2 regions of the Pseudooceanicola aestuarii genome follow, and region 1 is predicted to be linked to the other one. Evidence: riboswitches for the same ligand, from Rfam matches in the RefSeq annotation. Region 1 holds a riboswitch; the other holds the start of a gene.
The links. A riboswitch is a leader RNA that binds a small molecule or an ion and turns the genes downstream of it on or off. The one in region 1 is predicted to bind thiamine pyrophosphate.
Positions count from the first base shown of each region.

Region 1 (14,439 bases):
GACCGAGGCGCAGGTGGACCTGGGCTTCTTGCGGCTGGCGCCCGGCCCCTGGGCCGAGGCGGAAGATATCTCCATTGACTACGCGGTGATGGAAAAGGCGGCGAACCTGTCGGTCGTGCCGTTCACCGGGGGCTGGTCCGATCTGGGCGGGTGGGATGCCGTCTGGCGTGAGATCGGGCCGGATGATCAGGGCGTCGCCCTGTCCGGCGAGGCGACGGCGATTGATTGCCGCGACACGCTGCTGCGGTCCGACAGCGAACGGCTGGAAATCGTCGGCATCGGGTTGGAGAACGTGATGGCCGTGGCGATGAACGACGCGGTGCTGGTCGCAGACATGTCGCGCGCCCAGGACGTGAAGGAAGCCGTCGCCGCCCTGAAGAAGAAGGCCGCCCCGCAGGCTACCGGTTTCCCCAAGGATCACCGCCCCTGGGGCTGGTTCGAAAGCCTGGTGGTCGGCAGCCGGTTCCAGGTAAAGCGGATCATGGTCCATCCCGGCGCCGCCCTGTCCCTGCAAAGCCATTTCCACCGCTCCGAACACTGGATCGTGGTGGAGGGCACCGCGCGGGTCACGGTGGATGAGGAGGTCCGCCTGGTGACGGAAAACCAGTCCGTCTACATCCCGCTGGGGGCCGTGCACCGGATGGAAAACCCCGGCAAGGTGCCGATGGTCCTGATCGAGGTGCAGACCGGCGCCTATGTCGGAGAGGACGATATCGTCCGTTACGAGGACGTCTACGCACGCGGATGACGGGCCGGAACCGGCGTGCGGCGATCGCCTGTGCCGCCGGTTCCCCCGGTCTGGCCGCCCCGCAGTCCCGGCGCGCCGCGCCCCTTGGCCGCTGGCCGGGACAGGACCGGTGTGCCGGGCAAAACCCCGGATGGCCGCGGGGGCAGGCCGACGGCGGGAAGACGCCGATTTTGCCTCAGCCTGTTGAATTTCGGCGATTTCCCGTAACGTCTTTTGTGCGCCTGCTTGTATCGATTCAGCGCCACCCATAGGATCGCGCAATCCTGCGGGCGCTTGAATGGGAGGGTGATGATGGCGACTGGACAGACCGATTCCGCAAACGGGGGCGCTGCCGGTGCTCACCTCGCGACTGCCGGGGGGTTCGATGCGGACACGGTGTCCGCCCTGATGCATCACGGGGAGCCCCGACAGCTGTCGCCCGGTGAAAACCTGGTTGAAGAAGGGGGCAAGGCCGAGGAATTCTACCTGGTCCTGAACGGACGGTTCACCGTCTACTCCGGCCTGCGCCCGATCGCTGAAATCGCCAGCGGCGAACCCGTGGGGGAGATCGCATTCTTCTCTGGCGGGGACCGCACCGCGACGGTGGTCGCCAACCGGGCGAGCGAGGTGCTGGTGATTTCCCGCGCCGCCTACAAGGCGCTTTGCACGCAAAGCCCCGGCGTTGCCGATGCGATCATCCGCACCCTGGCCGCACGCCTGTCGGGCAGTGTCCGCCATGCGGAGGCACTGAAACCGCGCGGCGGGCGGATCGTGGCGCTGCTGCCCTCGGGGCCCGCACCGCTGGACATGGACCGGGCTGCCCGCATGGTTGACGCGCTGGGCGGTGCCGATGCCGTGGGGATGTACCGCACCGCCACCATGGATAGGCCGATCTGGGAATGGGTCGCGGCGCAACCGCCGACCCGGACGCTGGTTCTGGTGGCTGATGGCGATCCGCGCCGCAGCGCTGAAATCATGGATAATACCGACATGGCCGTCGTTCTGGTGGATGCAGATGCCACCGGCCGGCCCGAGGATGAAGCCCTGGCGCGGGAGCTGGCGATGCGGTTCCTCCCCCATGCCGTGCACCTTGCGATCTTCCGCCCCGACGGGGCGCAGATCACCGGCACCGCAGCCCATCTGGAACGTTGGCCCGCCAGCCTGCACCATCATGTCCAGACCGGCGTCGCGGCGGATTACGAACGCCTGGCGCGGTTCCTGAACGGCACCTCCCTGGGGGTGGTCTTCGGCGGCGGCGGGGCGCTGGGCACGGCGCATCTGGGCATGGTCAAGGCGTTGCAGGAACACGGGTTTCATTTCGACATGCTGGGCGGGGCTTCTGTAGGGGCGGCGATGGCCGGCGCCACGGCGATGAAGTTGACCCCGGACGAGGTCGTCGAACGCTGCGAAGAGATTTTCGTGCGATCCAAGGCGATGAAGCGGCTGACCGTGCCGCTGTTCTCAATCCTGGATCAGAAATTTTTCGACCTGCAATTGCGAAAGCATTACGGCGACATCCAGATCGAGGATCTGCCGATCAACTATTTCGCCGCCGCCACCAGTCTGACGGCGAATGACCTGGTCGTGCGTCGGCGGGGGGACTTGTGGCGGGCGGTGCGGGCTTCCGGCTCCATCCCGGCGGTTCTGCCCCCCATGGTGCTGGACGACGGCGAAGTCCTGGTGGACGGCGCGGTGATCGACAACGTGCCGATCGGGACGATGCGCACGCTGAAATCCGGGCCCAACCTGGTGTTCAGCCTCGGGATGCGCAGCCCATGGCGGGTGAATACGGATTACGCCCTGCTGCCCGGACGTGCCGGTGCGATGGGGCGGCTGGTCTTCGGTCGCCGGATGGGTGGCAAGTTGCGGTTCCCGGGCATCGCCTCGGTCCTGACGCGGACGATGGTGGTGAATTCCGAACGCCACCTGTCGCGGATCGACCAGGGGTCGGACGTCTTCCTGGCGATCAATCCGGGGATGCGCATGGGCTTTCTGGAATGGTCCAAGGGGCGCGTCTTGTACCAGCGCACCTACGAGAACGCCACGCGCAAGCTGGAGCGGCTGGCGAAGACGGAATCGGGCTACGCGCTGCTGCTGGCCTTTCGCGACGAGATGCAGAGCGCCCCGGACCCGGCGGAGGCCACCGCCGCCTGATTCCGCACAGCACCTTCCGGGCCCTCCCGGTTGCCCATTCAATCCTCCCTGATCCGCGCGATCGGGGGGATTTGACGAAAACCCGAGGCAAAGGACTCATTTCCGCCGCCCGTTCGGGCTGATTCCCGCCGCGCCCCCGCTGTCATCTGGCGCTGGGTGAAATTGGCGCTGGGGGCGCAGATGGGTGTTCTTCTGAACGGGGCCGGCATGTTGCCGGACGCGGGTGATGTCTACGCGGTGGGATCGGTCGACCTGGAACTGGTCGAGTTCGCGGGCGAGACGCTTCTTTATGCGACAACACGGGCCGGGGGTGGCATCACCACTTACAGGCTGACCCAAGGCGGCGCGCAGATTGTCGACAGGGACCGCATCGCGCAGGACAGGTTGCAGCTGATCGCGCCGGAACTGGCCTGGTTGCCGGCGGAACAGGGCGGGCAGCTGATGGTGGCCGGGCTGGGCGGGTCACAGCTGACCGGCTGGACTCTGGCGGGCAATGGTGGGTTGTCCAACAGCCGGGACCATACCGTCAACGGGCTGTCGCTGAACCGGGTGACCGACATGGTCACACTGGCGCAGTCGGACGGGTCCGTCCTGGCCTATGCCGCCTACCTGGGCCGGGGCTTGCAGATGTTCGAGTTCGAGGCCGATGGCGGTCTGCACCGGCACCGCGACCAGGGAGAGGCCGGGCCGGGCGCCGGGCACCGGGTCAGCGACCTGCTGGTGACCCGTGCAGGCGGTACCGATTTCGTGCTGGCGACCCATGCGACGGCGGATGCCATCACCCTTTACCGGGTGAAGGGCGACGGAAGCCTGCAACATGTGAACGATCACGGCGCGGAGGGCGGCCTTTGGATCGACGCCCCCACCGATGCGGAGGCGCTGACCCTGTACGGGCAGACCTACGTCATCGTCGCCGCGGCGGGGAGCGGGACACTCAGCGTTGTGCGGCTGGATGCGGACGGCACCCTGACACCGGTGGATCACGTCATCGACGACCGGCTGACCCGCTTCGACGGCGTGGCCGAAATCGCCACCGTCAGCGCGGGGGGGCGCGGGTTTGTCCTGGCGGGGGGCGGCGATGACGGCCTTTCCCTGCTGGAGCTGCTGCCGGGCGGGCAATTGCTGCACCATGTCTCCATCGCGGACCGGCTGGACCTGTCGCTGGCCAATGTCACCCGGATCGAGGCGCGGATCATCGGTGACAATCTGGAGGTGTTCGCGCTGAGCGAGACCGAGCGCGGCGTGACCCGCCTGTCCTTTGACCTCGGCCGGGTGGGCGATGTGCGGCTGGGCGCGGACGGGGCGGACATCCTGTCGGGCGGCGGCAAGGACGACGTGCTGGACGGCGGCGCGGGGGATGACACCCTGTCGGGCGGCGGCGGCGATGACGTGCTGATCGCCGGGGCCGGGTTCGACCACCTTACCGGCGGCTCCGGGGCGGATGTCTTTGTCCTGACACCGGGAGAGGAAACGGTGACGATCCAGGATTTCGAAGTCGGCCGCGACCGCCTGGATCTGACCCGCCTGACGCCGCGCGCGACGCTTCAGGAGCTGGTCTTTTCCAGCACGGACCGTGGTGGGATATTGTTGGTGGCCGGCAAGCAGATCGACCTGATCAGCGCCACCGGCGATCCGCTGCGGATGGACGATTTCCCCGCCGACGCGCTGATCCAGATCACCCGCGCGCCGGTGGAAAGCTACGTCGCGAGCGATCCGCTGGTCTATTTCTCCGGCGATGCGGGCGACGACCGGGTGATCGGCGATACCGGCGCCGACACCATCCAGGGCATGGGGGGCGATGACACGCTGGCCGGCGGCGCCGGTGATGATCGTATCCTGGGCGAGGATGGCGCCGACGAATTGCACGGTGGCGCCGATGCGGATCTGGTGATGGGCGGCGGGGGCAATGACACGCTGCGCGGCAATGCCGGGGCCGATCTGCTTTATGGCGGCAACGACCACGACGGGCTGGAGGGGAATTCCGGCGATGACCAGCTTCATGGCGACCGGGGCGATGACCGTCTGCATGGCGGCCTTGGCCGCGATCACCTGAACGGCGGCAGCGGAGCCGACGTCCTGAACGGCGACGGCGACAATGACGCGCTGCACGGCGGCTGGGGCGCCGACACGCTGATCGGCGGCCCTGGAGAGGACGCGCTGTTCGGCGGCGGCGATGGCGATCTGCTGCGCGGCGAGGCCGGGCATGACACCCTGCATGGTGAGGGCGGCGACGACCGGCTGGAAGGGGCGGAGAATTCCGACCGGCTGTATGGTGGCGAGGGGCGCGACACCCTGATCGGCGGCGATGGCCAGGACGAGCTGTACGGCGATGGCGGCAACGATGCCCTGACCGGGGGCACCGGCAATGACCGGCTGACCGGCGGCACAGGTCAGGACACGCTGTCCGGCGGTACACAGGAGGACCGGTTGTATGGTGGCGCAGGCGGCGACCATCTGATGGGCGAGGGCGGATTTGACCGGCTGGAGGGAGGATCGGGCGACGATCTGCTGGACGGCGGCAACCAGGCGGACAATCTGTTCGGCGGCCAGGGCGAGGACCGGCTGCTGGGCGGCGGCGGCTTCGACCGGCTGTTCGGCGGGGCGCAGGGCGACGACCTTGTCGGCGGCGCCTGGCATGATGCGCTGTTCGGCGAATGGGGCGACGACACCCTCGATGGCGGCTCGGGCGATGACCGGCTGTGGGCGGGGGGAGACAATGACCACCTGTTGGGCAATTCCGGCAATGACCAGCTGCATGGCGGCGCGGGGTTCGATACGCTGGAGGGGGGCGCGGGCGACGACGTGCTGTGGGGCGATTTCAACGCCGATACCTTTGTCTTTGCCGATCATGGCGGGGATGACCGGCTGATTGATTTCGACGCGTTGAACCCGCATGAGCGGATCGACCTGCGGGAGGTTTCGGCCATCCGGGATTTCGCCGATCTGCTGGCACAACACCTTGAACCGCTGGCCGGTGGCGTGCTGATTGATTTCGGCGGCACCGGGTCAGTTTTTCTGGATGCGGTCGGCATTGCGGATCTGGATGCCGGGGATTTCGTGTTGTGATCCCGCGCGTGACCGTCCCGGGACGTGGAAATCGGCCTTGCGCTTCAGCCCGTTGGGCGCGAGGTTGGGCGCAAGCTTCGAGGAGGCACAGACATGAAAATCTCGATGAAGGTGAACGGCCGCGAGGCCAGCGGAGAGGTCGAGGGCCGGACCCTCCTTGTGACCTTTTTGCGCGAAACCCTGGGCCTGACCGGAACGCATGTCGGCTGTGACACGTCGCAATGCGGGGCGTGCAGTGTGCATGTGGACGGCCAACTGGCGAAGGCCTGCACCATGTTCGCCGCCGAAGCGGACGGCGCCGAGGTCAAGACCATCGAAGGCATGGCCGGTGCCGACGGGGCGCTGAACCCGTTGCAGCAGGCGTTCCAGGACCACCACGGGCTGCAATGCGGGTTCTGCACGCCGGGCATGATCATGGCCGCCGACAGTCTGCTGGCCGAAAATCCCAAGCCGACGGAGGGCGAGGTCCGCGACTACCTTGAAGGGAATATCTGCCGCTGCACCGGCTACCACAATATCGTCAAGGCGATCCTTGCCGCATCGGGCCAGGACGTGCCGCCGGTTTCGGTGGAATAGGGGGCTGCCATGTATGAATTCGAATTCGTGAAGCCCGCCACCGTCGAGGCGGCGATAGAGGCGCTCAAGGATGAGGACGCGCAGCCGCTGGCCGGGGGGCAGACGCTGATCCCGACGCTGAAACAGCGGCTGAACATGCCGTCGAAGCTGGTATCGCTCAAGGGGATCACCGCCCTTCAGGGCGTCCGCGAAGAGAGCGGCACCCTGCGGATCGGTGCCGCCACCACCCATGCGGAAATCGCCCGCGCCACGGCAACGCTGTTTCCGGGCCTGGCCTCGCTGGCCGGGCGGATCGGCGATCCGGCGGTGCGGAACCGCGGCACCATCGGCGGCAGCATCGCCAACAACGACCCCTCCGCCTGTTATCCCGCGATGCTGATGGCGGTGCGCGGCAGCGTGATCACCAACACCCGCGAGATCCCCGCCGAGGCGTATTTCCAGGGCATGTTCGACACCGCGCTGGAGGACGGAGAACTTGTCACCGCCATCTCGATCCCGGTGCCCGAGGCGTCGAATTACCAGAAGTTCGAACAGCCGGCCTCCCGCTTTCCGCTGTGCGGGGTCTTCGTGGCGCGGTTCTTGGATCGCGTGGGCGTTGCCGTGACCGGCGCGTCAAACGACGGCGTCTTCGCTTGGGCAGAAGCGGAGCAGGCGCTGGCCACGGATTTCGCGCCCGCCGCCGTGACCGCGCTGGCCGCGCTGGACGGCGAGGACATGATTGACGACCTGCACGGCAGCGGCGCCTACCGCGCCCACCTGGCCAGTGTTCTGACCCGCCGCGCGGTCGAGGCAATGGGCTGAGCGCCGGTCTTCGGGCGCCGCCCTAGCGCGGCGCCTGTCGCCAATCCGCCGCCCAATCGACGCGGGACACTCCGGCAAGGCGTCGGATCCGATCCAGCTCTGCCTCCAGGCGGGTGGTGCGCCCCCTGCCAAAGCTGACCCCCCGTTCCGGCCACAGTCGTGACACGTTCAGCACGTCCGCCTGTCGGTCAGCCTTCATGTCGATGCGCCCGACCAGTCGGTCCCCCTCCAGCAGGGGGAAGACGTAGTAGCCGTATTGGCGCTGCGCCTCGGGCAGGAAGATCTCGATCCGATAGTGAAACCCGAACAGCCGTTCGGCCCGCTTGCGATCACGCAAGGCAGGGTCGAACGGGCTGAGTACGCGCAGGCGGCCGGGCGGTTCGGGGGGCGTGACCTCGGCCAGACCCGGCCGGGCAAAGCAGATGCGATGCGCGCCGGTGACCGTTTCAATCGCTACCTCCTGCAACCGGCCGGCGGCGCGTTCGGCGGCGCACCAGGCCCGCGCTTCGGCCGGGGTGGCGATGTCCCAGAAAGCGGCCAATTCACCGCTGGTGGCAAAACCTAGCCGGTCCAGCGCCGCGCCCATCAGCCAATCCAGCGTTTCGGCCTGGGACGGGGCCCGCAGCCGGGATTGCGGCAGCACGCGGCCCGGCAGGTCGTATTGCTTGCGAAACCCTACCCGCCGCGACACGGCCAGCGCGCCGCTGCGCCACAGATATTCCAGCGCTGCCTTGGTGGGGTGCCAATCCCACCAGCCGGTCGATTTCGGCGCGGGCGCGTCACGCAGATCGGCGGCGCAGATCTCGCCATGGGTGGTGACATGGGCCAGCACCCGGTCCAGTTCCGCCAGAAACTCCGGCCCCTGCCATTTCGGCCAGCGCCCGCGCAGACGGTCGGCATCGCGGCGAAAGCGCAAATGCCAATGGGGGTAGAAATCCGCCGGGATCACCGCCGCATCATGGGTCCAGTGTTCGAACAGCGCCCGGTCCTGTTCGATCAGCCGCGTCAGATGCGCCGGGCGATAGGCGGGGCGGCGAGCAAAGAGGATCAGGTCATGCGCCCGCGCGACGGTATTGACCGAATCGACCTGCACAAAGCCCAGCCGATGGATCACCTGCGCCAGGTCCGCGCCCTTGCCCGGCCCTGAAGGCACATCGGCCAGCCCGTGCCGATCCAGAAAGATCCGCCGCGCCTGGCGGTTGGTCAGCTGCGGGCGCACCATCCCGGTCACATGCGAAGCGTGTCGCCAAAGCTGATCTTGGGCGACAGCTCGACCTTGCTGGTGTCCTCCACGACCATTTCGTCGCGCTCCAGCCGGTCCAGGATGATCTGCGCGGCCCGGCTGCCGATCTCCTCGCGGCAGGAATCCATGGTGGCCAGCTTGCGCGGCAAACCCTGAAGCAACTGCACATCGTTGAACCCGGCCAGCCCGACCTTGCCGGGAATGTCGTAGCCTTGTTCCATCATCCACAACAGCCCGCCGGCGCCGATCATGTCGTTGGAGAAGTAGAGGCAATCCAGATCCGGGCGCCGGGTCATGATGGTCTGCGTGATCTCCCGACCTTTCCCCAGGGCGGACCCCTTCGAGTAGAATTCGGTCTCCGCGATTTCCACGCCGCCCTTGGCCAGCGCCTCGGTGAAGCCCTCGAACCGTTTGCGCGCGCGGTGGTCGGCGCCCAAAGTGGTGCCCAGAAACCCGATCTTGCGATAGCCCGCGCGCAGGATGGCGCGGCCCATCTCCCGCCCGGCGCGGCGATGGGAAATCCCCACGGCGGCGTCGATCGGGGTGCCATCGGTATCCATGATCTCCACCACCGGGATGCCGGCGGCCCGCAGCATGGCGCGGCAGGGGTCGGAATGCTCCAGCCCGGCGATGATCACCCCCGACGGCCGCCAGGAGAGCATTTCGTAGAGGACTTTCTCCTCCTTCTCGGGCAGGTAGTCGGTGATGCCCACCACGGGTTGCAGGGAGGATGTCTCAAGCACCCGGTTGATCCCTGTCATCACCTCGGGGAAGACCATGTTGGACATGGAAGGGATGATCACGGCGACCAGGTTCACCCGCTGGCTGGCCAGGGCACCGGCGATCTTGTTGGGGACATATCCCATCTGCTTGGCCGCGTTCAGAACCTTTTCACGGGTCGCGACGGAAACATCGCCACGGTTGCGCAACACCCGGCTGACGGTCATTTCGGATACGCCCGACGCTTCGGACACATCGCGCAGGGTCAGGGGGCGAGGGGGTTGTTTCTTCACCGGAAATCCTTTCGCCGTGGTTGTGGAATGGTATCCCGACGGGCTTCGCCGGTGCAAGCGGCCTGTGATCCTGCCCGTAGCCCTCCCAGGTCCCCGCCTGCCGCCGTGCCAGAGCGGGCCAGGTTTCCCCACTCCACCCCCATGACAAGCGCTGCGCGCCGCGTTATGACGGGCCCGTGGCCCCGTGGCTCAACTGGATAGAGCAGCCCCCTCCTAAGGGGCAGGTTGCAGGTTCGAATCCTGCCGGGGTCGCCACCGTCTTCCCGTCCCCCTTTTTCCATCCGATTGACATTGCCCGCCGCCGGGCGCAGTCTTTGCGGACACACGGGGGGTTCCGACAAGGGGCTGAGATACCGATGGCGCGGCGACGTGCAGCGCGGTGACCCGATGAACCTGATCCAGTTCACACTGGCGTAGGGATGGTGAACCGGCTGCGCGGGCGTTCCGTGGGGCCATCGGGCAGGGAACCCCCTGCCTCCTCCATTCATTGCGGCGAACTGGGTCTTCATTGCACAGCGCATGGAGGCTCTGACCCATGAAAGACCTGACACCCCACGTGACCACCGGCCCCCTGCCCGCCTCCCGGCGGGTCTGGCATGCGGGCCGCCTGTACCCCGAGATCCGCGTGCCGATGCGCGAGATCGACCTGCATCCCAGTGCGGGCGAACCGCCGGTGACGGTCTACGATTGCTCGGGGCCCTATACCGATCCGCAGGTGGAAATCGCCATCGACCGGGGCCTGCCGCGCCTGCGCGAGGCCTGGCTGGCGGCGCGCGGCGATACGGAGACCTATGACGGACGCCATGTCCGACCGGAGGACAATGGCCATGTCACCGGCGCGCGAATGGTGCCGGAATTCCCGGTCCGCCATGCGCCCCGCCGCGCCCGTGGCGAACAGGCGGTGACGCAGCTTGCCTATGCCCGCGCAGGGATCGTCACGCCAGAGATGGAGTTCGTCGCGATCCGCGAGAACCTCGGTCGGTGGGACGTCGGTGCGACCGCCCGCGACGGGCAGGATTGGGGGGCAAGGATCCCCGATCTGGTGACGCCCGAATTCGTCCGGGACGAGATCGCGACCGGCCGGGCGATCATCCCTGCCAATATCAACCACCCGGAGGCGGAGCCGATGGCCATCGGTCGCAACTTCCTGGTGAAGATCAATGCCAATATCGGCAACAGCGCCGTCACCTCCTCGATGGCGGAAGAGGTGGAGAAGATGGTCTGGGCCACCCGATGGGGCGCCGATACGGTGATGGACCTGTCCACCGGGCGCAACATCCACAACATCCGCGACTGGATCCTGCGCAATTCCGCGGTGCCGATCGGGACCGTGCCCCTGTATCAGGCGCTGGAAAAGGTCGGCGGCATAGCCGAAGACCTGACCTGGGAGGTCTATCGCGACACGTTGATCGAACAGGCCGAACAGGGGGTGGATTACTTCACCATCCACGCCGGGGTGCGCCTGCACATGATCCCGATGACGGTGGACCGCGTGACGGGGATCGTCAGCCGGGGCGGGTCGATCATGGCCAAGTGGTGCCTGCATCATCACAAGGAGAGTTTCCTTTACGAGCATTTCGAGGAGATCTGCGAGATCTGCCGTGCCTATGACGTCTCCTTTTCGCTGGGGGACGGGTTGCGCCCCGGCTCCCTTGCCGATGCCAACGATCAGGCGCAATTCGCCGAGCTGGAAACGCTGGGCGCGCTGACGCAGATCGCCTGGGCGCGGGATTGCCAGGTGATGATCGAGGGGCCGGGCCATGTTCCGATGCACAAGATCAAGGAGAACATGGACAAGCAGTTGGAGTTTTGCGGCGCGGCGCCGTTCTACACGCTGGGGCCGCTGACCACGGATATCGCGCCGGGTTATGACCATATCACCAGCGGAATCGGCGCGGCGATGATCGGTTGGTTCGGCACGGCGATGCTGTGCTACGTCACGCCCAAGGAACACCTGGGTCTGCCCGACCGTGACGATGTGAAGACCGGGGTGATCACCTACAAGATCGCCGCCCATGCCGCCGACCTTGCCAAGGGGCATCCCGCCGCCCGCCTGCGCGACGACGCGCTAAGCCGGGCGCGGTTCGAATTCCGCTGGGAGGATCAGTTCAACCTGTCGCTCGATCCCGAAACGGCGCAGTCCATGCATGATGAGACCCTGCCCAAGGAGGCACACAAGGTCGCGCATTTCTGCTCCATGTGCGGGCCGAAATTCTGTTCGATGCGCATTTCTCACGACATCCGCGCGGAGGCTCAGAAGGAGGGGATGGCGAAGATGGCGGAGAAGTTCCGCGAAGGGGGGGAATTGTATCTTCCCGCCGACGCCGTGGCGACAAGGGACGGGGAGGACCGGACATGATCCGCCGCCCCGACTCCCTGCTGCGCGAGCTGCGCGCCACCACGCCGTTGGTGCAATGCATCACCAATTACGTCGCCATGAACATCGCCGCCAACGTGCTGCTGGCGGCGGGGGCCTCTCCGGCGATGGTGTCCGATGCCGAGGAGGCCGGCGAATTCGCCGCGATCGCAGGTGCCTTGACGGTGAACATCGGCACCCTTTCCGCGCCGTTTGTGGAGGGGATGCGCGCGGCCATCGCGGGGGCGCGACAGGCCGGGCGGCCCTGGGTGCTGGACCCGGTGGCCTGTCAGGCGACGGCGCTGCGGCGCCGCGTCTCGGCGGAACTGACCAGGTTGCGGCCCACGATTATCCGCGCGAACGCGTCGGAGATCCTGTCGCTGGCAGGGCAGGACAGCCAGGGCCAGGGCGTCGACGGCCGCGACGGCGTCGCCATGGCCGAGGACGCCGCCCTCCGCCTGTCGCGTGACACCGGCGCGGTGGTCGCCGTAACCGGGCCGGAGGATTACGTGACCGACGGGACGCGCGCGGCGCGGATCTGCGGCGGCTCTGACTACATGCCGTTGAACACTGCGTTGGGCTGTTCGCTGACCGGGCTGTGCGGGGCCTTTGCCGCGCTGGAGGCCGATCCGTTCGATGCGACGGTGGCGGCGTTGGCCTTCTATGGGGTGGCGGGGGCGCAGGCCCATCAGGATGCCACCGGGCCGGGCAGCTTCGCGCCCCGGTTCCTGGACGCGCTGCACGGCCTGACGCCCGATGCCCTGGCGGCGGAGGCGCGGATTGCAGAGGCGTCCGCCCGATGATGCGGTTCGACCTGTCGACCTACCTGGTGCTGGACCCGCAGCTGTGCGGAGCGCGCGGCGTGGTGGAGACAGCCCGTGCCGCCGTCCGTGGCGGTGCCACCATGGTGCAGCTGCGTGACAAGGCTGCGGATACCGCGCGGATGGTCGCCACGGGTCGCGCGCTGCAACAGGCGCTGGCCGGGACCGGCGCGACGCTGATCATCAATGACGATGTCGCGGCGGTGCGGGAACTCGGCGGTTGCGGGCTGCATGTCGGGCAGGGCGATCTGCCGGCGGCAGAGGCCCGCGCCCGCATCGGCCCCGAGGCCATACTTGGGCTGAGCGTGGAGACGGTCGCGCAGGCCGCGCAGGTCGATCCGGCCCTGGTGGACTACATCGGCGCCGGGCCGGTCCATGCGACGGCGACGAAACCTGATCACGAACCGCCCGTGGGCTTCGACGGGCTGGCCCGGATCATCGCCGCCTGTCCGTTGCCCGCCGTGGCCATCGGCGGGCTGAAGCCGGGTCACGGCGGGGCGGCGCGGGCGGCCGGGGCGGCGGGCATGGCCTTCGTCTCGGCGGTATGCGGTCAGTCGGATCCGGAGGGCGCCGCCCGCGCGCTGGCTCGCGAATGGTCTGCCCTAGCCTGACGGCCAGAGCGCGTGGAAATGATGCAGGGGTCCGTGGCCCCTGCCGACCTCCAGCCGATCAGAAGCCGCCAGCGCGCCATGCAGGTACTGCTTGGCCCGGCGAACCGCCTGTTCCATCGGATGATGCGGCACCAGCGCGGCAATCGCGGCCGACAAGGTACAGCCGGTGCCGTGGTCGTTCACCGTATCAAGGCGCGGCGCGGGCAGGGCATGGGTGCCTGTCGGGCCATGTAGCAGATCGGTGGAGGTCTCCGCTCCCGCCAGGTGTCCGCCTTTCAGCAAGACCCATTCCGACCCCAGATGCAGCAGCCCCGGCAGCGCCGCCTCCATGTCCTGAGCCGTCCAGTCGTCCGCGCGGTTCAGCAACACGGCGGCCTCCGGCAGGTTCGGGGTGATCAAAGTGGCGCGCGGCACCAGCAGATCTCGCAATGCCGAAACCGCGTCGGGGTCCAGCAGGTGATCGCCGCTTTTGGCGACCATCACGGGGTCCAGAACGACCGGAATGCCGGGGTGGCGGGCCAGGCGGTCGGCCACCGCCGCGATGATGCCGGCATTGGCCATCATACCCAGTTTGACCGCATCGACACGCACGTCGTCAAACACCGCGTCGAGCTGATCGGCAACGAAAGACGGCGCCATCATTTCGACCCCGCGGACACCACAGGTGTTCTGCGCCACCACGGCGGTAACCACGCACATCCCGTGCGCCCCCTGCGCGGCGAAAGACTTCAGGTCCGCCTGGATACCGGCCCCTCCGGTCGGATCGGTTCCGGCGATGGACAGGATGTTGGCGATCATTCCGTCTCCTCCGCCATCGCGCGCGCCGCCTGCCGTGCCAACCGCGCGACGTCCCGGCTGACTCCGCCGGGCAGATCCGCGATCCGGTCCAGCGGAACCCAGGCCGCGTCCAGCGCATCATCACCGGCCACGGGGGCGCCCGCCACCCAGCGGCACAGCACCGCGATCAGGATGAAGTGGCGGTCCCGTTCGGAATCAAAGGCATCGAGTGCGGTGAAGACATCCAGTGCTGCGGCGCTCACCCCCGTCTCTTCGTGCAATTCGCGCAGCGCA
Region 1 covers NZ_JAAFZC010000001.1:970,825-985,263, reverse strand. Annotated here, with positions in the region: gene G5A46_RS04630 (mannose-1-phosphate guanylyltransferase/mannose-6-phosphate isomerase) at 1-748, shown strand, start outside; gene G5A46_RS04625 (patatin-like phospholipase family protein) at 1,040-2,881, shown strand; gene G5A46_RS04620 (calcium-binding protein) at 3,062-5,947, shown strand; gene G5A46_RS04615 ((2Fe-2S)-binding protein) at 6,041-6,523, shown strand; gene G5A46_RS04610 (FAD binding domain-containing protein) at 6,533-7,324, shown strand; gene G5A46_RS04605 (winged helix-turn-helix domain-containing protein) at 7,347-8,546, opposite strand; gene G5A46_RS04600 (LacI family DNA-binding transcriptional regulator) at 8,552-9,580, opposite strand; tRNA gene G5A46_RS04595 (tRNA-Arg) at 9,759-9,835, shown strand; TPP riboswitch at 9,896-10,018, shown strand; gene thiC (phosphomethylpyrimidine synthase ThiC) at 10,116-11,939, shown strand; gene thiM (hydroxyethylthiazole kinase) at 11,936-12,739, shown strand; gene thiE (thiamine phosphate synthase) at 12,736-13,368, shown strand; gene thiD (bifunctional hydroxymethylpyrimidine kinase/phosphomethylpyrimidine kinase) at 13,360-14,166, opposite strand; gene G5A46_RS04570 (NUDIX hydrolase) at 14,163-14,439, opposite strand, start outside.

Region 2 (14,439 bases), 270 kb from region 1:
AACACAGCAGCAACAGCCCGACCCCTGCTGCCGCCTCCATCTGGTAGGCGCCCATCAGGCGGTACATGAACAGCGGCAGGGTGGCGCGCTCGGGATCCGCGAACAGGGTGATCACCCCCAGATCCCCCATCGACAACGCCCCCGCCAGCCCCGCGCCATAGCCCAGCGCAGGTCGCATTCGTGGCAGCAGCAGCCAGCGCAGCCGCGCCAGCCCGCGCAGGCCCAGCTGATCCGCCAGCGGGCCGTGGTCCCGCTCGACCCGGTCCAAGGCCGGGGCGATGACCCGCAGGCAGAACGGCAGAGCCATCAGAACGTTGACCAGCGTCGTCATCGCCAGCGCCAGGCGGCTGGGGGCGATCAGCGGGTTTGCGATCAGGAAATAGCCGGTGCCCAGCACCAGCGCCGACAGGGCCAGCGGCATCAGGCCCAGAACCTCCACCCAGCGGCGGCGGGCGGCGGCAAGGGTCAGGGCCAGCCCGGCGGCCAGCAGCGCCGACAGCACCGCCACCACCAGAGAATTGCCCGCCGCCTGCCACAGCCCGTCCGGCATCCGGTCCAGCCCGCCCACACCGCGCCAACCCACGGCCAGCAACGGCCCGGACAGGAACACCACCGCCACGGACAGCACCGCAGCGTCCAGCAGACGCCACGCCCCCCCCGGCGCATCCCGGCGCATCACGGCACGGTCCAGCCCGGTGCCGCTGCCGTCGGCCACGGTCACGCGCAACGCCACCAGCGCGGCGGTGGCCACGATGGCGAATTGCACCAGTGCCAGCATCGCCGCGCGACCAAGGTCGAAGTCAAAGCGGAACGCCTGGTAGATCGCCAGCTCAACCGTCGTGGCGCGCGGCCCACCGCCCAGGATCAGCGCCACGGCAAACGACCCGAGGCAAATCGCGAAAATCGCCGCCAGCGCGCCGGGCACCACGGCCCGCAACATCGGCCATTCCAACAGGCGGAACACCTGACAGGGCGGCAGATCCAGCTGCGCCGCCAGGCGAAAGCGTTCGGCCGGGATGGCCTGCCACCCTTGCAACAGCATCCGTACCGCCAGCGGCATGTTGAAGAAGACATGGGCCAGTACCACGCCGTGCAACCCGTAGATCCGCACCGGGTCCAGCCCCGCCAGACCCAGCAGATCGTTCACCACGCCCTGGCGGCCAAAGACGGTCAGCAGCCCGGTCACCGCCACCACCACCGGCAGGATGAAGGGCGCGCCGGTCAGCACGATCAGCGCGCGGCGCCCGGCAAACCGCCGCCGCGCCAGGGCGCGTGCCACCGGCACCGCCAGCACGACAGAGACCAGCGCCGACAGCGCCGATTGCAGCAGGGTGAACCGAAGTGCAGCCCAATCCGCCGCTCCCGGCGCCACGCCGCCCCCCGCCCGCCACAGGATCGCGGCCAGCGGGGCCAGCAGGCACAGGGCGACGGTCAGCGCCGCCCCGACGCCCAGCCTGCCGCCTATTGCGACAGGGCGCCGCGCCATTCATCCAGCGCCGCGTCCCGCGCGGCCTGCGCCTCCTCGGCCGACATCAGCAACGGCGTTTCGGGCTGGATCAGCGTCTCGAACCCGGCGGGCAGCCCGCCTTCGGGCAGGACGGCGGGATACATCCAGTTGGTCGTCGGCAGAACCGCCTGCGCATCCGATCCCAGCAGATAGGTCAGGAAATCCTGCGCCAGCGTCTTCTGATCGGAACTCTCCAGGATGCCGGCGACTTCCACCTGCATGTAATGCCCCTCGTCGAAGGGCAGCGCGACCTTGCTGTCGTCTTCTTCCGCGATCAGGTGATAGGCCGGAGAGGTGGTGTAGCTGAGGACCAGATCGGCCTCGCCTTCCAGAAACAGCCCATAGGCTTCGGACCAGCCGGGGGTGACGGTCACGACATTGTCTGCCAGCGCCTCCCAGATTTCGCCCGCGCGGTCGCCATAGGCGGATTTGACCCACATCAGCAGCCCCAGGCCGGGGGTGGAGGACCGAGGGTCCTGGATGACGATGCTGCGATCGCTTTCCGCCAGCGCCTCGAAGGAGGTGGGGTGATCGGCGCCCGCCTGCCCGACAAAGGCGAAATAGCCCCAATCGAAGGGCACGAACCGGCTGTCGTCCCAGGCGATGGGCAGGTCGTATTCCGCGCTGACGCCGTGATCGGCGAACAATCCCGTCTCTGCCGCCGCGCCGATCAGCGCGGTGTCGAGACCCAGCACCACGTCGGCCTCGCTGCGGGGGCCTTCCAGCCGGACGCGCGACAAGAGGGCGGCGCCATCCCCGGCGGCGACGAATTCCACGTCACAGCCGCAGGAGGCCTCGAACCCCTGTTCGATGGCGGGGCCGGGGCCCCATTCGGTATTGAAACTGTCGTAGGTATACACCGTCAGAACGGGGTCCGCGGCCAGGGCCTGGCTGGCAGCCAGACAACCCGCGGCACATATCAGATGCTTCATGGCATCCTCCTTTCGTTGCTACGGGCGAAGAAGAAAGCGGCCTACCCTCTGTGGGATCGGGCCTTACCTTCCCTCCGCCGGTCTTAACCGGGTCAGGTTCAACGGGTTCGCATCGTGCATCTCAGCCACTGGGGCACCCCGAGGTAGGGCCGAAACTAGAACGCCGAAGACGGGAGAGCAAGGGCAACCGCGCCTGGCCGTCACCCGGACAATTGCACCCTCCGCGCCTTTGAGCTAACCCGAAGCGGACCAGCCCGGAGCCTTTCATGTCCTTCAATACCTTCGGCCACCTCTTCCGCGTCACCACCTGGGGCGAAAGCCATGGGCCCGCTCTGGGGGCCACGGTGGATGGCTGCCCGCCAGGCATCCCCATCGACGCGGCCGCGTTGCAGATCTGGCTGGACCGGCGCAAACCCGGCCAGTCGAAATACACTACCCAGCGGCGGGAACCCGATCAGGTGGAGATCCTGTCCGGCACATTCGAAGGCCGGACCACCGGCACCCCGATCCAGCTGATGATCCGCAACACCGACCAGCGGTCCAAGGATTATTCCGAGATCGCCGAGAAGTTCCGCCCCGGCCATGCCGACATCACCTATTGGCAGAAATACGGCATCCGCGATTATCGCGGCGGCGGCCGGTCCTCGGCCCGCGAAACGGCCGCACGGGTGGCGGCCGGCGGGGTGGCCCGCGCCGCGTTGGCGCATCTGGCACCGGATCTGCGGATCACCGGCTACATGACTCAAATCGGCCCGCACAGGATCGACCGCGAGGCGCTGGACCTGTCGATCCTGGATCAGAACCCGTTCTGGTGCCCTGATGCGGGGGCGGCAGAACATTGGGCCGGCTATCTGGACGGGCTGCGCAAATCGGGCAATTCCGTCGGCGCCGTGGTCGAGGTGATCGCCAGCGGCGCCCCGGCCGGGCTGGGTGCCCCGATCTATGCCAAGCTGGACACCGACCTGGCCGCCGCGATGATGTCGATCAACGCCGTCAAGGGCGTGGAGATCGGCGAGGGCATGGCCGCCGCCACCCTGACCGGCGAAGAAAACGCCGACGAGATCTTCATGGGCAATGACGGCCAGCCGGTCTATTCCTCCAACCACGCGGGCGGCATCCTTGGCGGCATTTCCACCGGGCAGGATCTGGTGGTGCGCTTTGCAGTGAAACCGACATCCTCCATCCTGAAGACACGGCAGACGATCACCCGCGCGGGCGAGGCGGCGGAGATCATCACCAAGGGCCGCCACGACCCCTGCGTCGGCATCCGCGCCGTCCCGGTGGGAGAGGCGATGATGGCCTGTGTCGTGCTGGACCACCTGTTGCTGCATCGCGGCCAGATCGGCGAGGCAGGCGGGCGGATCGGCTGAATGCTGAACGTTCTCTCCGTCACCCTGCCGATCTTCGCGATCATCGCCCTGGGCTACGGGCTGACGCTGCGCGGGGTTTTTGCACCGGAACATATGCAGACGCTGGGGCGCTTCGTGCTTCAGGTCTCCTTGCCCGCGCTGCTGTTCTACACCTTTGCCACCCGTGATCTGGGAGAGGTTCTGGATATCCGCTACCTGATCGCCGTGGGCACGGGCGCGGCGGCGACGCAGGCGGTGGCCTGGACCGTGATGCGGGTGCAGGGGCTGGGCCCGATGCGGCGCGCGGTGGCGGTGATGGGCACCGGCTGCTCCAACTCCGCCTTCATCGGCTATCCGATGCTTCTGATCGTCATGCCCGAAGTCGCGGCCCCGGTCCTGGCGATGAACTTCCTGGTGGAGAACTTCATCGGCACCCCCATCGGCCTGACCCTGCTGGAGGCCGCCCGCCCGAACGAGGGCGCCAGCCTGTTGAAACGCGTGGGCCGCCCGGTGCTGTCCGTCCTGCGCCGGCCGATGGTGATCGGGTTGCTGCTGGGCCTGGCCTTTACCCTGACCGGCCTGCCCCTGCCCGCCACCGCCGATCGGTTCCTGTCGCTGCTGTCGGCCCCGGCCGCGCCCATCGCGCTGTTCGTGATCGGCGGCACGCTGGTGGGGCTGGAGATGCGCGGCGACGTGAAGATCGCGGGCCAGATCGCGGCGATCAAGCTGATCGTGCATCCGCTGATGATCTGGCTGTGTCTGGGACTGCCGGTGCTGTTCGGGCTGGGCGCACTGTCGCCCGAGCTGGTCTTTGCGGCGCTGCTGACCGGGGTGCTGCCGATGTATACGATCTACACCATTCTGGCGCAGGACAGCGGCCATTCCGGGCTGGCGGCCATGGCCCTGGTCGGGGCCACGGCGGCATCGTTCTTCACCATCTCGCTGGTGCTGCTGCTCTACCTCTGAGCGCCCTCAGACGGAGGAGGCCGCCAGCGCGGCGTCCATCAGCTCCCGAATCTTGACCTCGCGGGTGTCGGCGATCAGGCGCCCGACCTCGCCGTCGCCCTTCAGCACCACCAGCGTGGACCGGCGTGGCACACGCAGCCGCTGGGTGAATTGCGACCGGGCGTAGGTGTCCCAATCCACGGCGATAAAGGTGATGTTGGCCTCGTATTCCGGGTTCTCGGCCTTCAGCCGATCCATGACCTGTTCCTGCGCCTTGCAGGTGGCGCACCAGCTTGCCTTGAAATCCAGAAACACGGTTTCGCCCGCCGCCAGCCGGTCCTTGACCAGGCCGGGGGTGTAATCCAGCGGCGCGGCGTGGATCGGCAGAGCCAGAAGCGTGGCCGCGGCGGCCCCGGTGGTCAGGAATGCGCGTCGTATCATCAGGTTTCCCTTTCTATTCATATGGAGACAGAGAGGTTGAGCAGCCAATTCGGCATCGCCTCCACTGCCCAGGCCTCGATCGCGTGATGCAGCCGGAACAGGATCGCCAGGCCCACGGCGACGAAGATCACGCCCAGGATGGCGTGGGACCGTTCGGCCAGATGGCGCATCCGGTCGCGGTGCCGGGTCAGCAGCGACCGCGCCCCATAGCCCAACCCCAGAACAAGGGTGGCGACACCGCCGGCAAAGAAGGTCATGATCACCGCCGCGCGGCCCAGGCTCTCCCCCGAGGAGGCCAGCGCGATCGCGCCGCCCAGCGTCGGGCCGACGCAGGGGCTCCAGACCGCACCGAGAAGCAGACCGGCCAGAAACTGGCCTCGTGCGCCGCCGGCCTCGATCCGACCGATACGGGCATCCGCCCCGGCAGCGACCCCCGCCGTGGCCATCGAAAACACCGCCCCCGCGCGCGGCAGCAACAGCACCGCGCCAAATCCGATCATCAGCACTGCCCCCACCTGGGAGATCAGCCGTTCGTCGATGCCCAAGGCAAAGCCGAAACCGGCGACCACCACCCCCAGCACCACGAAGGACAGCGCCATCCCCCCCGCCAGGGCCAGCGGCCCGCGCGGACTGGCCTGCAAGGCAGCGCCCAGGACAATCGGCAGAACCGGCAGCACGCAGGGGTTCACCAGGGTCAGCAGACCGGCAAGATAGGCAAGGATCAGCTCCATGCCCAAGGGTTTACCCGTGCGCGCGCCGCTGTCATCCAACATATCCGTGAGGCATGGCCTCGCCTTGCGCTGACCGGTTCGCCTATCGGGCCGGGGCCTGCTTGGCCAATTGCACGGCCAGGATGCCGGCCATCACGATCAGCACGCCGACCACGTCCAGCGGGCCGATGCGTTCGCCCAGCACCACGGCCGCGACCAGCACACCGAAGAACGGGTTCAGGAAATGGAATGTCGCCGCCCGGACCGCGCCGATCATGTTGACCAGCGTGAACCAGACCCAGGTCGCAATCAGGCCGGGAAACAACGTGGTGTACAGAAAGGCCACGATCAGCTGCCAGGTCCAGGTCACCTGCCAGTCTTCCAGCAGCAGGGCCGCCACGGCCAGGCAGGCCGATCCGACCAGCATCTGCAACCCGACCACCATCAGCACGTTCCCCCCCGACGTCGCGCCGCGCGCCGTCAGGGTCGCAACGCTGAGGGCTGCGGCACCAAGCAGGCACAGCAGAATACCCAGCGGATCGGAGCCCGCCTCGATCCGGGTGCCCATGATCAGGGCGGTGCCCACGAACCCCAGCAACAGCCCCAGAATCGCCAGCCCGCGCAGCCGCTCCCCCAGCAGCAGCCAGCCCGCGGCGCCCACCATCAACGGCATGGTCGACGCGATAATGGAGGCAAACCCCGCCTCGATCCATTGCATGGCGACGAAGAACAGGCCCAGGTACAGCGCGTTCTGGCAGATGCCGAAGATCAGCGTGGCCCGCCACTGGCCCCGGTCGAGGTGCCAGCTTTGTCCCGATGCGCGTGCCACGGCGATGCCGATCATCCCCGCCAGCAGAAACCGCAGCGCCAGCGAGGTCAGCGGCGGCGCCTGCGCCACGATCACCCGCGCCGAGGCAAAGGCCGAGGACCACAAGAACGCGAACAGCAGGCCCAGCGCCACGGCTTTCAGCGTCAGGCCGGGGGCAGCGTCAGGGCCGGAAGAATGCTGCGGGGTCAGGCCGGGAGCGGGGCGCATAATCGTCCTTTCGGGGCAGGTGCGGGCGGTCTGGGGCGGTTGGGGACGGACAGAAACGGGCAGCGGGCGCGTGGACCCCTTGCACCGGCCCCCGCGAAGACCGGCACCCTGCCGCGACTGGCCGGCGGGGGCAAGGCCCGGCAAGCATGCTCCGGCGGGCACGACGCCTGCGGGTGGACACCGACGGGAGGATGCGGACAGGTGGCCGATGCCGGGCGGCACCGTGGACAGCCCCGAATGCGGGGCGGTCGCGGCTACCTTCGGACAAAGAAAAAGGCCGCCCCGAAGGGCAGCCCAATAACAACCGGCAGGGCCGGAGTCGGATCAGCCGTTGACGCTGTCCTTCAATGCCTTGGCGATGGTCATCTTGACCACCTTGTCGGCGTCTTTCTTGATCTGCTCGCCGGTGGCAGGGTTGCGCACCATCCGCTCGGGGCGTTCGCGGCAATAGATCTTGCCCACGCCGGGCAGGGTCACGGCACCGCCGGCCGACACGGCATCGGTGATCACCTTGGTGATCGCATCCAGCGCGGTGGATGCGGTTTTCTTGTCGGTGCCCATTTCCTCGGACAGCTGGGTCACGAGCTCGGTCTTGGTCATCGGTTTCGCCATTTCATGGTCTCCTTTCACTGCCCGGATAATGGGCCTCGTTTGCGCCATTTAACCTTATGTTGCGGGACAACACAAGAATTTGCCCTGCTTTGCAAGCCCTCGCCGAGATGCGCCATATCGTGACCCGAGGTCACAAGAACGCGGTTTCGTCAAAGGACCGCAGCTTGCGGCTATGAATTCGTTCCAGCGGCATGTCGCGCAGCCGTTCCATGGCCCGAATTCCGATCATCAGGTGGCGTGCGACCTGCGTCTTGTAGAAATCGCTCGCCATGCCCGGAAGCTTCAGCTCTCCGTGCAACGGCTTGTCGGAAACGCACAAAAGCGTGCCGTAGGGCACCCGGAACCGGAACCCGTTGGCCGCGATCGTGGCGCTTTCCATATCCAGCGCGACGGCGCGGCTCTGGCTCAGGCGGTGGACCGGGCCGCGCTGGTCGCGCAATTCCCAGTTGCGATTGTCCAGACTGGCCACGGTGCCGGTGCGCATGATCCTTTTCAGATCATAGCCCTTCAACCGTGTCTCTTCGGCCACAGCTTCTTCCAGTGCGATCTGGATTTCGGCCAGCGCCGGAATCGGCACCCAGACCGGCAGGTCGTCGTCCAGCACCTTGTCCTCCCGCAGGTAGGCATGGGCCAGCACGAAATCGCCCAGCGATTGCGAGTTCCGCAGCCCGGCGCAATGGCCGACCATCACCCAGGCATGGGGGCGCAGCACCGCGATATGGTCCGTCGCCGTCTTGGCGTTGGAGGGGCCGACGCCGATGTTGACAAGGGTAATCCCCATGTTGCCGGGCCGTTTCAGGTGATAAGCGGGCATCTGTGGCATCTTCAGCGTGGCGGGGATATCGCCCAGCGGCTCCGTGATCTCGACATTGCCGGTGCTGACAAAGCTGGTGTAGCCGCTGTCGGGATCGGCGAGCGCATTGCGGGCGAACGTCTCGAATTCAGAGACGTAGAACTGGTAATTGGTGAACAGGACGTGGTTCTGGAAATGCTCCGGGTCGGTCGCGGTGTAATGCGCCAGCCGGGCCAGCGAATAATCCACCCGCTGCGCGGTGAAGGGCGCCAGCGGTTCGGTCCCGTCGGCGCCGGGCGCATGGGTGCCGTTGACGATGTCGTCATTGGTGGTCGCCAGGTCAGGAACGTCGAACACGTCGCGCAGCGGGAAATCCGCCGCGCCTTCCTGCGGGATGGTCACCGCGCTGGAGGCGACGGCGAAATGCACCGGCATCGGCGTATCCGAAACGCCGATCACCACTTCCACGTCATGGTTTTCGATCAGCAGCCGGATCTGCTGGGTCAGGTAATTGCGAAACAGATCAGGCCGGGTGATCGTCGCGGCATGGGTGCCCGGCGCCGAGACATGGCCAAAGCTCAGGCGGCTGTCCACCTTGGCAAAGCTGGAGGTGGTCAGCCGGATCTCGGGGTAGAAGGCGCGGATGCGGCCCTGCGGACGGCCCTCGCGCATCGTGGCCTGAAAATGGACTTGCAGGAAATCCGCCGCCTGCCGGTACAACAGCATCAGCCGATCGACCGCCGCGGCGGGATCGCGAAACCCCTGCGGCGCGGGGTGGTCGGGGGTCTGGATGTCGGCGGCTGTGATCTGCGGCATGTGCGGCTCCGGCTTTTGTCTCTTTTGCGCCGTTTTGCCCCTGTAACACAAGGGCCACGCTTCGCACTTGCACCTGGCGGCGGGGGGCCGCATGAACGGGGGATGACCCGGTGCCTTCTCTCTGTCGGTCACGGCTATTCGGCCCGTGCCCTTGCCCGCCTGCTGCCCCGCGATGCCTGGGAGGTTCACGGAACCACCCGCAGCCCGGAGCGCCGCGCCGCGCTGGCCGATACCGGCGTGGTGGCGCATGTCTTTCCCGGCGACGACCTGTCCGGGCTGCTGGACCGGGCGACGCATGTCCTGATCTCCGCCGGACCGGATGACACCGGCGATCCGACCCTGCGCCACCTGCACGCCGCCATCGCGCGCAATGCCGCGCGGCTGGACTGGGTGGGCTACCTGTCCACCACCGGGGTCTATGGCGATCACGGCGGCGGCTGGGTGGACGAGGACACGCCCCTGACCCCCAGCACCCGGCGCGGCCGCGCCCGCGTCGCGGCCGAGACGGAGTGGCGCGCCATCCCCGACCTGCCGCTGCACATATTCCGGCTGGCGGGGATCTACGGCCCCGGACGCGGTCCTTTTGCCAAGGTGCGGGCCGGCACGGCGCGGCGGATCCTGAAGACCGGACAGGTGTTTTCCCGCATCCATGTCGACGATATCGCGCAGGTGCTGGCCGCCTCCATCGCGCAGCCCGATCCCGGCGCTGTCTACAACCTGTGCGACGATGACCCGGCTCCGCCGCAGGACGTCATCGCCCATGCCGCGCAGCTGCTGGGCCTGCCCCTGCCCCCGGCCGAGGATTTCGACACCGCCGAGATGACCCCCATGGCCCGCAGCTTCTATGCCGAAAGCAAGCGGGTGCGGAACGACCGGATCAAGCGCGACCTGGGCGTCACCTTGCGCCATCCCGACTACCGGTCCGGCCTTGCCGCCTTGCTGAAGACAGAAAACACTGGACCTGCGTGAACCGGACAGCGCACCGTGCGTTGGCATCTCATGGAGACAGCAACCATGGCAGACAGCCCCCGCCACAGCGGCACACAGGATTTCCGGCAATTGTCGGATATTCTGGACGCCATGGAAAACGCCGATCGCGACGGACAGATCACCATCGGTGACATCCTGGACGAGGTCGGCACCCGGTCCTTTGCGCCGATCATCCTGGTCCCGGCGCTGATCCTTGTCTCGCCGCTATCGGGGATCTTCGGCCTGCCGACGATCGGGGCAATGTTCATCTTCCTGATCACGGCGCAGAAACTGGTGGGGCGGCACACTGTCTGGATGCCCAATGTGCTGACCCGGCGCGGCGTGCGGACCCAGCGGGTGCAAAAGGCCGTGAGCTGGTTGCGCCGCCCTGTCGCCTGGATCGACGCGCGCACACACCGGCGGCTGACGGCCTTTGTCACGCGGGCGACCAACATGTTCACGCTGACGGTGATCGCCGCCATCTGCCTGGTGATTCCGTTTCTCGAAGTGCTGCCCATGGTCACCTCGGTCTTTGCGGCGGCGATTGCGCTGTTTGCCATCGGCCTTTTGGCGCGGGACGGGCTGTTCACCCTGCTGGGCTATGTTCAGGTGGGCATCAGTGGATGGCTGGTCTGGTGGCTGGTCACCACCGGAACGGGCGGCTGAACTCCCGGCCTGACCCGGACGGGTCCGCGCGCGGGGCCGTTTTCAGGCGCGGCGGCTCAGCCGCTCTACGCCCAGAACGTCCAGCACCCGTGCCTCGATATCCGCAGCGCTCAGCTTTGCGGTGGCATACATGTCCTCGGGCGTGGCCTGATCGATGAAGGTATCGGGCAGAACCATGGACCGGAACTTCAGCCCGCCGTCAAAGACCCCTTCGTCCGCCAGCAACTGTGTCACATGCGCGCCAAAGCCGCCAACGGCGCCCTCCTCGATCGTGATCAGCGCCTCGTGGTCGGCGGCCAGTTGCAGGATCAGTTCCCGATCCAGCGGCTTGGCAAAGCGGGCATCGGCGATGGTGGGGGCGATCCCCCGCGCCTCCAGCGCCTCGGCGGCTTTCAGAACCTCGCCCAGACGGGTGCCAAAGGACAGGATGGCCACGCGCCCGCCTTCGCGGATCATGCGGCCCCGGCCGATTTCCAGCACCTCGCCACGTTCCGGCATCTCCACCCCCTGCCCTTCGCCCCGCGGGTAGCGAAAGGCGATCGGCCCCGCGTCATGCGCGGCGGCGGTGGCCACCATATGCGCCAGCTCCGCCTCGTCGGCGGCGGCCATCACGACAAACCCCGGAAGGTTGGACAGGAAGGCGATGTCGAAGCTGCCCGCATGGGTCGCCCCGTCGGCGCCCACCAACCCGGCGCGGTCCACGGCAAAACGTACCGGCAGGCGCTGGATCGCGACATCATGCACCACCTGGTCATAGCCGCGTTGCAGGAACGTCGAATAGATCGCGCAGAAGGGCCGCAGCCCCCCCGCCGCCAGCCCGGCGGCAAAGGTCACGCCATGCTGTTCCGCGATCCCCACGTCGAACGTGCGCGAGGGGAAGCGTTCGGCCATCAGGTTCAACCCGGTGCCATCGGGCATCGCGGCGGTGACGGCGCAGATGCGGGGGTCTTCTCCCGCCAGCCGCACGAGTTCCTTGCCGAAGACAGAAGTATAGGACGGCGCGTTCGAGGCCTTCTTGGCCTGCTTGCCGGTGGAGACATCGAATTTGCCCGTGGCATGGCCCTTGTCGTCCGCCCGTTCGGCGGGGGCATAGCCCTTGCCCTTCGTGGTGATCGCATGGATCAGGATCGGCCCGTTGGCGCGGGTCTTCACCGTGCGCAGCACCGGCAACAACTGATTCAGGTCATGGCCGTCGATCGGCCCGACGTAGGAGAACCCAAGCTCCTCGAACAGGGTGCCGCCGACGGTCATGCTTTTCAGCATTTCCTTGGCCCGCTTGGCCCCCTCCTGGAAGGGCGGCGGCAGCAGGGACACCGCGCCCTTGGCTGCGGCCTTGAACTCCTGGAACGGGGCGCCGGCATAGAGGCGCGACAGATAGGACGACAACGCTCCCACCGGCGGCGCGATGGACATCTCATTGTCGTTCAGGATGACGATCAGGCGTTTGCCCAGCGCACCGGCGTTGTTCAGCGCCTCGAAGGCCATGCCTGCGCTCATCGCGCCATCCCCGATCACCGCGATGGCATCGCCCAGCCCATGGTCCGGCGCGCCGCCCAGATCGCGTGCCACGGCAAAGCCCAGCGCGGCGGAAATGGAGGTGGAGCTATGCGCCGCACCAAACGGATCAAACGGCGATTCAGACCGTTTGGTGAACCCCGACAGCCCGTCCTTCTGCCGCAGGGTGCGGATGCGGTCGCGACGTCCGGTCAGGATCTTGTGCGGGTAGCTCTGGTGACTGACGTCCCAGATCAGCCGGTCGCGCGGGGTGTCAAACACGGCATGCAGCGCGACGGTCAGTTCCACCACGCCCAGCCCGGCGCCCAGATGGCCGCCCGTCTCGGAAACGGCGGAAATCGTCTCGGCTCGCAGTTCTCCGGCCAGCTGCCGCAATTCCTCATCCGTCAGCCCCTTCATGTCGGCGGGGGCGGCAATACGGTCAAGAAGCGGGGTCTTGGGGCGGTCGATGGTCATGGCGGCCTCCTCCTCTCGGGTGGCTCAGGCTTGGCGCGAGATAACGAAGCGCGCGGCCTCTCGCAAGCGGTCCGCTGCCGCGCCGTAGGGGGCCAGCGCATCACAGGCGGCATCGGTCAGGCGCTGCGCCTCGCCCCGCGCGCCGTCCAGCCCCAGCAAGGAGACAAACGTCGCCTTGCCCGCGGCGTCGTCCTTGCCCACACGTTTGCCGGTGCGGGTCTCGCAGCCCTCGACATCCAAAATGTCGTCGGCGATCTGAAAGGCAAGGCCCAGATCGCGGGCATAGGCGCGCAGCGGCGCGGGATCAGCGCCCGCCATCACCGGCCCGGCGGTGGCCGACCAGTCGAACAGCGCCCCGGTCTTCAGCGCCTGCAACCGGGTGATCTGCTTCAGCGTCAGGGGGGTGGCGGCGGTTTCGGCGGCGATGTCCATCACCTGGCCCAACACCATCCCCGCCCCACCGGCAGAGCGCGCCAGCCCGGCCAGCAGCGCCAGCCGCCGCGCATCCGGCAGGTCGGCCCCCGCCACCAGGTCAAAGGCCAGCGCCTGTAGCGCATCGCCCACCAACACGCCGGTGGCCTGGTCCCATTTGACATGGACGGTGGGCTGCCCCCGGCGCAGGTCGTCGTCATCCATGCAGGGCAGATCGTCATGGACCAGCGAATAGGAATGCATCGCCTCGATGGCGGCGGCCACGTCCAGCGCCGGCGCGCGGTCCACGCCATGCAGCGCCGCGCCCTCCAGCACCAGGAAGGCGCGCAGCCGCTTGCCGCCCGCGCAGGCATAGCGCATGGCCTCGCCCAGCGTGCCCTCCACCGGGGCCAGGCGCTGCGACAGGCGGGTCGACACGGCCGCGACCGCATCGGCCAGCGCGGCGTCGAACATTCAGAGACCCTCGGCCGGTTTCAGCCCGGCGGCGGAGCCGTCGCCATCGGTGGTGATCAGGCGCACCTTTTCCTCCGCTTCCGCCAGCTTGGCGTCGCAATGCTTCTTCAGAAGCGCGCCACGCTCATAAAGGGCGATGGATTGTTCAAGCGCGACCTCGCCGTTTTCCAGCTGGGTCACGACGCCCTCCAGCTCTTTCATCGCCTGTTCAAAGGACATTTCGGGAATCGGCTGATCGGACGGCTGATCGGGCATGGCGGGAGTCTCCTGGTGACCTCGGGCTGCACCATAGGCGGGCGCGGGGCAAGGTTCAATTCCGGCGCGCCGCCCGGGCCCGGATGACGCGGCGCCCCGCCAGATGTCGCGCGCCCGGCGGCGCGGGCAGGACCGCGCGGATTGACGAAACACCACCGCGCTCGCCATTCTGAGGGGATGAACCTGCTGCGCGAAACATCCCTGGATACCCACCCCGAAGCGGCAATCGACGCCGCCCGCCGGATGGAGGAGATCCTGACCGCCCATCCCGACGGCGCGGTGACGGAGATCCTGCGCCTGGTCCCCGACCGGCGCGCGGTCTTTGCCGGGCATTGGCAGGGCAGAGCCGCAATCTTCCGGTTGGCTCTCTGCGCGACGGAAACGGCGGAGATCACCGCCCAATGGGGCGAAATGCAGCGCCTCGCGCCCACGATGTCAGACGGCCCGCACCGCATCGCGTCGCCACTGGCGCTGCTGCCGGGGGGCATTGTGCTGGTGGCCGGCACTGTCGCGGGGGTGCCGCTGCTGAACCATCTGTGGGCGCTGGACCCC
Region 2 covers NZ_JAAFZC010000001.1:1,239,079-1,253,517, reverse strand. Annotated here, with positions in the region: gene G5A46_RS05850 (ABC transporter permease family protein) at 1-1,486, opposite strand, end outside; gene thiB (thiamine ABC transporter substrate binding subunit) at 1,462-2,439, opposite strand; TPP riboswitch at 2,492-2,590, opposite strand; gene aroC (chorismate synthase) at 2,706-3,809, shown strand; gene G5A46_RS05835 (AEC family transporter) at 3,810-4,754, shown strand; gene G5A46_RS05830 (thioredoxin family protein) at 4,761-5,174, opposite strand; gene G5A46_RS05825 (cytochrome c biogenesis CcdA family protein) at 5,192-5,905, opposite strand; gene G5A46_RS05820 (DMT family transporter) at 5,988-6,860, opposite strand; gene G5A46_RS05815 (HU family DNA-binding protein) at 7,245-7,532, opposite strand; gene G5A46_RS05810 (AMP nucleosidase) at 7,663-9,141, opposite strand; gene G5A46_RS05805 (SDR family oxidoreductase) at 9,244-10,110, shown strand; gene G5A46_RS05800 (exopolysaccharide biosynthesis protein) at 10,156-10,776, shown strand; gene dxs (1-deoxy-D-xylulose-5-phosphate synthase) at 10,819-12,747, opposite strand; gene G5A46_RS05790 (polyprenyl synthetase family protein) at 12,772-13,632, opposite strand; gene G5A46_RS05785 (exodeoxyribonuclease VII small subunit) at 13,633-13,887, opposite strand; gene G5A46_RS05780 (phosphotransferase) at 14,029-14,439, shown strand, end outside.
Region 2: it holds a riboswitch for thiamine pyrophosphate, as region 1 does, so the genes downstream of both, thiB (thiamine ABC transporter substrate binding subunit) here and thiC (phosphomethylpyrimidine synthase ThiC) in region 1, are expected to answer to the same signal.